DNA from 2 places in the Paenibacillus sp. FSL H8-0260 genome. Region 1 is predicted to be linked to the other one. Evidence: riboswitches for the same ligand, from Rfam matches in the RefSeq annotation. Region 1 holds a riboswitch; the other holds the start of a gene.
The links. Region 1 has a riboswitch for glycine ahead of gcvT (glycine cleavage system aminomethyltransferase GcvT). Riboswitches for the same ligand answer to the same signal wherever they lie in the genome.
Positions count from the first base shown of each region.

Region 2: it holds a riboswitch for glycine, as region 1 does, so the genes downstream of both, MHI51_RS30050 (amino acid permease) here and gcvT (glycine cleavage system aminomethyltransferase GcvT) in region 1, are expected to answer to the same signal.

Region 1 covers NZ_CP150298.1:6,322,054-6,326,111, reverse strand. The annotation lists gene gcvPA (aminomethyl-transferring glycine dehydrogenase subunit GcvPA) at 1-263, opposite strand, end outside; gene gcvT (glycine cleavage system aminomethyltransferase GcvT) at 370-1,482, opposite strand; glycine riboswitch at 1,669-1,767, opposite strand; gene gcvH (glycine cleavage system protein GcvH) at 1,994-2,386, shown strand; gene MHI51_RS28180 (flagellar motor protein MotB) at 2,808-3,644, opposite strand; gene MHI51_RS28175 (flagellar motor protein) at 3,641-4,058, opposite strand, start outside.
Region 2 covers NZ_CP150298.1:6,761,283-6,765,340, reverse strand. The annotation lists gene MHI51_RS30060 (carbohydrate ABC transporter permease) at 8-892, opposite strand; gene MHI51_RS30055 (ABC transporter permease subunit) at 905-1,843, opposite strand; glycine riboswitch at 2,195-2,277, shown strand; gene MHI51_RS30050 (amino acid permease) at 2,425-3,837, shown strand; gene MHI51_RS30045 (metallophosphoesterase) at 4,003-4,058, opposite strand, start outside.

The DNA of each region.
Region 1 (4,058 bases):
TTGATGACCACAGGGATGTGATGATCGTATAATCCGGCGCCGAGGAAGCTGGCGTGAGAATCAAAGTCGGCATTTTGGTCAGCCAAACCTTTCATGTGGCGCAGCAGGGCGTATTCATCGAGTGGTTCAGACATCGGCATAGTGCCTTGGTAACGTACCGCTTCAGGAATATCGGAGAACAGCTCATCTATAGACTGAATCCCGACGGTCTCCATCATCTCTACGCGGTCCTGTTCTGTCATGGGCAGATAACGGTGCTTCATTAAGGTTTCACTCCTTGGCTTTTTTAAAATATAAGAAAGTACAATTTTCACGCTATACTTTATCCTTCTATTTCTCGCTTAAAAGCTCACCGTCCTTATATGGACGCTAAAGGCGTTTATACTTGTAAAAAGGGGCCTTAATCACTACAGCCTTAAGCTGCTTACCTCGTATCTCCACGTAAACCTCTGTGCCTATTTCACTGTAAGCAGCATCAAGCAATGCCAACCCCAGGTTACGTTTCAGCGTAGGGGACTGCGTTCCGGTTGTGACCTCACCAATCTTAACCCCATCTGCCCAAACAGGATAATGGGAGCGTGGAATGCCTCGATCAATCATTTCTAGGCCGACAAGGCGACGGGGAATGCCAGCTTCTTTTTGCTGTATTAGTGCATCGCGTCCGATAAAGTCTATTTTGTCCAGCTTCACGAAGAACTGTACTCCTGCTTCAAGCGGGGTGATGTCAGCAGATAGCTCCTGACCGTACAGTGGTAATTTCGCCTCAAAACGCAGGGTATCCCGTGCACCCAGTCCAGCAGGTGTTAATCCGTGGGGCGCGCCTGCTGCAAGCAGTCCGTTCCATAACGTTTCTGCACCTTCCAGCGGAGCGTAAATCTCGAAGCCATCTTCACCGGTATAACCCGTACGGGAGATAAGTACCTCTACACCGCAAACGGTGGCGCGTTCGATGAAATGGAAAGGCTTGAGTGCTGAAATAGGAGCATCCGTAACTTCCGCGAGAATGGTCTCTGCCAGAGGACCCTGCAAGGCGAGCAAAAGCGTCTCGTCAGAGACATTAGTGAGCGTGACTTCGCCGAATTCAGAGGTCAAATGCTCTTGCAGCCACTGGAAGTCTTTGTCGATGTTGGAGGCATTAACGACGAGCATATAATGCCCTTCGCTTAGGCGATACACGAGTAGGTCGTCGACAACTCCGCCATTTGGATAACAGAGCAGCGTATATTGCGCCGCACCATCTGTAAGGCGGCTGACATCATTGGTTGTCATTTTTTGCAAAAAGTCTTCTGCACCGCTCCCAATCACCATGAATTCACCCATATGCGAGACATCGAACAGCCCAGCCTGCTGGCGAACGGCTTCGTGCTCTTTCACGATACCTGTAAACTGTACTGGCAGCTCCCAGCCACCGAAGTCAATGCACCTGGACTCCGTATAAGCGGAATAGAGATCATAAAAAGGTGTTCTTCTCAAAGCATCCATGTCGTCACTCCCCTTGATCTGATTACATACGAAAAAAGGACAGGCAGAAGCAATCATGCATAAATGCACAAATCGCTTTCTGCTCTGTCCTTTGTACCTGAGAGTTACCCTGCCGTAACTAGCTTGCAGGTTTCCCCGTTGGTGATCTGACGCATCTAGCCTTGCGTCTGATGCTCTCCAGAGATACGTCCGACAAAGGTCCTTTTGCCTGAGAGATTCACCCCTGTTAGGGCTTACTCCTTCGGCGCCGTCTTCAAGTGAGACAGTCTCTCCCTATGCCATCATCCGCAATTATATTTCTTCGAGAAACGGTTATTGTCTATAAAAAGACGACAACGTCATTTCTTCTTGTATGTCTCCATTAAACGGGTATAGTCGGGCGCTGTCAACAAGAAAACGTCGAAAAAATGACAAATTTAAATTTCCTGTTAGTAATATTGACATTGTGAGCCGGGATAACTTAGGCTATAACTAAATTTAGAACTCCAAATTGGAAATGAGGCGGCTTGAAATGAGTGAAGTATTAGACAACCTTCTTTACAGCGAAGAGCATGAATGGGCACAGCAAGTAGAAGGGCGAGTAGTACGTGTTGGGATTACGGACCATGCTCAGCATTTATTAGGCGACATCGTATTTGTTGAGTTTCCTGAGGTAGGATCGACCATTTCGGCCGGTGACAGCGTAGGCAGTATCGAATCCGTTAAGACGGTATCGGAGTTGTATTCGCCCGTCTCTGGGACGGTTACCAAGGTGAATGATGGATTAGAAGCTAGTCCGGAGCTTATCAATGATCAGCCGTATGGCGGGGGTTGGATTTTTGAGATTGAAGTTGATGGAGAGTATGCTGATGCTGTAAAAGGTCTGTTAGATGCAGCTGGTTATAGCGCGTTAGTTGCTGAATAATTGGAAATCGGGGACGGAAAATAGTCTGATCAAGTGTGATATTTTTAGCAGCAAGTTTCTGTGATTCGGGGACTTGCTGTTTGTGTTTCTTATGTAGATTGTGCGAGTATTCCTAAACCCAATCGAGTGGTTTGAGGGTCTAGTGGAGTATGGAATTAGGGAAAACCTCCCTCATTTTAGACGATTATAGCGTGAGAGTTAGGGTTTTAGGAAATTCCTCCCTAATCATCTCGGTAAAACCACTATTTCAGACTAAAAAGAGTAATAATCAGGGAGAAATTCCCTCATTCCGCGATTGGATACGATAATAGGTGAATAATCAGGGAGGTTTTCCCTAATTAAATTGGATGAAGCCCCTTGTTAGCTCAATGTGGTAATTGCCATTGCCCCTGCTGCCGAACTTAGCTCTGAGCGCAAACTTTTATTCCACCTCTTGAAGCTGTCGAAGTACAATGATCTCTACGCGTCGATTTTTCTGTTTGCCTGCTACCGTAGTATTATCTGCTGTTGGTCGGGTATCGGCATAACCTGCATATTGAAAAGTGTCCGGGTTCAGTCCTTCATTATCTAAGAAAAAGCGCAGCACAGAAAGCGCACGAGCACCCGATAGCTCCCAATTGTCGTTATAACGTGAAGCTGATGACACTGGTGTATTATCCGTATGTCCTTCAATGCTGATCGTTGCCCCGATATCTTTGAATAAGCCAGACAACTGCTGAAGAGCTGGAAGGGCTGGTGACTTCACATCTGCTTTACCCACATCAAAAAGAAAACGGTCGCTGAGCGTGATTTCTATGCCCTGCGGTTTGTCGGCTACAAATATTTGTTCACCGAGATTATTCTCCTCCACATAGTGGGTGATCACACCCATTAACTCAGCAAGCTTCGCCTCTTGTTCTCGAAATGCCAACTCCCGTGCTGAAGGTGTTTCATTCTCCGTTTGTTCATCAGAACCGTCATTTGGTTTTGCAGTTGCGTTCGCATTTCCATTCCCATCTGTACTCTCTGGTTTGTTGTCAGGAGTCTTTCCAGCATCTAAAATACCGTCCCCGCCTTCAAGAACAGTGCTGCTCGACTTGAAAGTCTCGGATAAAGAGCTGGTTACGATATTATATTTGTCAGTGTCCAGGCTGCTCATCGCATACAATATAACGAAAAATATAAGTAAAAGTGTAATTAGATCAGCGTAAGTAATCATCCAACGATCACGGCTTTCTCGATTCTCTACCCGCCGTTTGCGCCGGTCTCTTTGTCTCATATAAAACCTCTTGCTTCTGCACGGTCATCTGTGGTGGTGTCTGAAATGAAGGAGTTCAGTTTTTTACGCACCAGCAGCGGATGATCCCCGTTCTGTAGAGAAAGAATGCCTACTAGCAGCATCTCCATGCTATGCAGCTCACTTTGGCTGCGGGATTTGATTTTGGAAGCAATGGGTAAAAATATTAGATTAGCGATGGCTACTCCGTACAGTGTTGCAGTGAACGCTACTGCGATAGAGGTACCTAGATTTGATGGGTCCGTAAGGTTGCCCAGTACCCTAATGAGTCCCATAACTGTACCGATGATCCCCATCGTTGGAGCATATCCGCCAGCGGCTTCAAAAATCTTGGCGTAGCTTTCATGCTTCAATTCTTTCGCATCCATTTCCAATTCCAAAATCTGTCTTACCTGC
Region 2 (4,058 bases), 440 kb from region 1:
TTTCTTATTATCCTTTTACAGCGCCAACAGTAACGCCCTTAACAAAGTACTTTTGTACAAAGGGATACAGCAAGATAATCGGACCAATCGCAATACAGGTAATTGCCATCTTAATCGTTTGCGAGGGCAGAATAACATGGCCTGCCATGGTGCCACTTGGATTGGCTGCAAGGTATTGAATATTGGCCATCATTTTGTACAAGATGTATTGCATCGTATATAGCTCGGGGTTATTATTGAGCATTAATGGTAAATAGAAGTCATTCCAATATTGCAGTGCATAAAATAATGAGATCGTAACAAGCCCCGGTTTGGCTAACGGCAGCATCATTTGCATAAAAATCCGCCCATGACCAGCGCCGTCAATTTGTGCACTTTCCAGCAATTCTTGTGGGATGGACTTGAAGAAATTACGTAGCAGATACATATTGAATACATTTATTGAATAAGGCAAAATCAATGCTGCCAACGAATCCTTCAGGCCGAAAAATTGTGTGGTCACTAAATACCACGGCAACATACCGCTGTTAAACAGCAGAGTAAAGTAAGCGAAGAACGCCAGTTTATTACGGTGCTTAAAATCTTTTACGGAAATGACGTAGGCAAAGCATGCTGTTATCGACACCGATAGTAGTGTGCCAAATATTGTCGTAAACAATGTTATCTTGTAGGCTTTTAAGATCATAAAATCAAGATTGGAAAATACATAACGGTAAGTATCCAATGAGAAATGACGTGGAATAATCGAAAAACCTTGCATAGTGATCGCCATTTCATCAGACAGTGAACCGGAAATCGCTAAAACAATCGGGAACAAGCAGAATAGTGCAAATATTGCTGAGCAGACATAAAAGGCTATATTAGTTAACTTATCAGCATTTGATCGTTTCAAATAGACACCCCCTTAAAATAATGTGGAATCTTTGTCGTACCAGCTTGTAATCTTGTTAGCGATAATAACAAGGAAGAAGCCAAAAACAGATTGATATAACGAAATCGCCGACGCAAACGCCATCTCACCATTTCTTACGCCGCTGCGATAAACAAATACATCGATCAGATCCGTGAAGGGTAACAAAATCGGGTTCATATTCGTCAAGCCGATAATCATATTTAGGTTACCGCGCAGCATATTGCCGACCGATAATAGAAACAAAATAATGATGGTCGGTTTAAGCATAGGAATTGTAATTTTAAAAATTTGCTGAAGTTTACTGGCGCCATCTACCTCGGCGGCTTCATACATGGAGGAATCAAAGCCAGTCAACACACCAAAATAAATAATGGAGTTATAACCTGTACTTTGCCAAATCACCACAATGACCAGAATCGGAATCCAAATCCACGGCGTAGCATAAAAATCATAAGTTGAACCGGTGATGCTTTTAATAATCTGATTTAGAAAGCCTGTTTCATTATTCAAAATTGCATTTAGAATGGAGCCAATAACCATCCAAGACATAAAAAACGGAAAAAACATAATGCTTTGATTAACTTTGACGAATCGGCGACTAGAAATTTCATTGAGCATAATAGCAATCGCTACCGCGAAGATGGTGCCAAATACAAAAAATAAAATATTGAACATTATCGTATTAAATGTCGCCCGCATTGCAGTATCAAAATTGTTAAAGAAAAATTGAAAGTTTTTAAAGATGGGATCTGCCCATGGGCTGTTAAAAATACCTCCGTCAAAGCGATATTCCTTAAACACTAAAATCGACCCTGCCATTGGCAAGTAGGAAAAGGCCAACAGCGCTAATATGCCGGGCAGTGCCATCATATAAAGAAGCCCGTCTTTTTTGAGTGCGCTCATAAACCTATTGCTTGTTTTTTGTCTCAAATAAATTCCCCCTCACTTAGTTGCCATGCATAACAAGCTACCTGTACTCCTCTAATAAAACGCTTTCAAAATCTAAATGAAATACGTACTCCAAATAGTAATCTTTTGGGTCTTAAAGTAAATCGCAATTAGAGGAGAAGCTTTTAAAAACGAGCATTTTACCCTCGTTTAGGCTATTAATTTCTCGCATTTTTATTAAAAATCCGTATTATGTGTTTAAATCCAGCGGTAATTAATGTTATTGACAAAATATTTGACAATGATTAGTATTGAAAAATATTAAAAATGAAGTTAGCGGCATAACAATTAAATAATTCGCAAGCTATGATTGCTATGGATCACACTATAGCAGGAGCAGCTTCTGGAGAGACCGTGGGGGATTCCCCCGGCGCCGAAGGGTTCACAATCTCAGGCAAAAGGACAGAAGAGTACTAGATAATTCATTTGTTATTCTGATCATCGTCAGAATAAAGGAATGTATTTTATTTATTATTCTTAGACCTAAGAGATTGGAGCGTATCCAATCTCTTTTTTGTTATCATTTTTACTTGTACATTTTTTCACATAAGGGGGAGTTTGAAATGGCAGCACAAGAATTAAAGAGAGATTTAGAGAATCGGCATGTTCAGCTCATTGCGATTGGTGGAACCATCGGTACCGGATTATTTTTAGGATCAGGTAAAGCTATACAGCTGGCAGGACCATCCATCATTTTTGCTTATTTAATCGTGGGTATCGCTATTTTTTTTGTGATGAGGGCATTAGGAGAACTTCTGTTGTCTAAAGCAGGTTATCAATCTTTTACAGACATTGCCGAAGACTATCTTGGACCGCGGGCGGCGTTTGTAACCGGATGGACCTATTGGTTTTGTTGGATCATGACGGCTATGGCCGATATTATAGCTGTTGGGGTCTATGTACAATATTGGTTTGATATCCCGCAATGGATACCCGCAGTCATTTGTTTAATTATTTTATTAGGACTCAATTTATTAACGGTAAAAAGCTTTGGCGAATTGGAATTTTGGTTTGCTTTAATTAAAGTAATCACTATTCTCGCTTTGATTGCTATCGGGGTAGTCTTACTGGTGATTGGATTCAAAACAACTACCGGAACCGTTGCGCTCAGTAATATTTGGGCACATGGGGGAGTATTTCCAAACGGCATTTCAGGGTTCCTGCTTTCATTTCAAATGGTTGTGTTTGCTTTTGTGGGTGTGGAATTGGTGGGCGTATCGGCAGCAGAGACCTCCAATCCAGAAAAAACTATCCCATCGGCGATTAATAAAATACCTTTGCGAATTCTATTTTTCTACGTGGGTGCTATTATTGCCTTATTATGCATCAACGCTTGGACAGAACTAAACCCGGCAGAAAGCCCTTTTGTTAAAACATTTAGTTTAGTGGGGATTCCGATTGCCGCGGGGGTTATTAACTTCGTTGTATTAACTTCAGCTGCGTCCGCTTGTAATAGCGGGATGTTCTCAACAAGCCGGATTCTATACAATCTAAGCAGAAATGACCAGGCTCCAGCCAACTTTGCAAAGCTTAATAAAAATCATGTACCAAGTAATGCTTTATTCATATCCACACTTGTCTTATCTGTAGGCGCTTTGTTGAGTAAGCTGATTCCGGAGACGGCTTTTGGCATCGTGACAACAATTAGTGCCATTTGTTTCATCTGGGTTTGGGGCGTCGTTCTAATTTGCCATTTGCGATATAAAAAGACGAAGCCGGAATTGCAGGCCAAATCAAAATTCAAAGCACCGTTTACACCCTTTGTGAATTATGTTGTTCTAGCTTTGTTTGCAATCATACTCATAATTATGCTATTTGCTGATGAAACTCGTCCGGCCTTATTGTTGACGCCTCTATGGTTTATATTATTATTTGTTTTGTATTCGATAAATAGAAGAAAGAGGGAAAGAATAACGCCTGATCCAAGAGCACGTCTCGAAGGTATTCGGACTAACACGGAGATTCGGCATGATTAGTCGGTGAGGATGCTTGGTGATATTACAGTTGGATAGGCAGACATAGAAATCCACCACCGTATACGGTGGTGGATTTTCTCATTAATGAGGTCGATGCTCTTTTTCGAACTTATGTATGCTATCGGGATATTCTTCCATGTTTTTTAATCAGTCTAAAATTATCCTCTATTTAAAATCAACTTTGATTTGTGCTATCTCACTATTCGTGCCAATTCGTAATG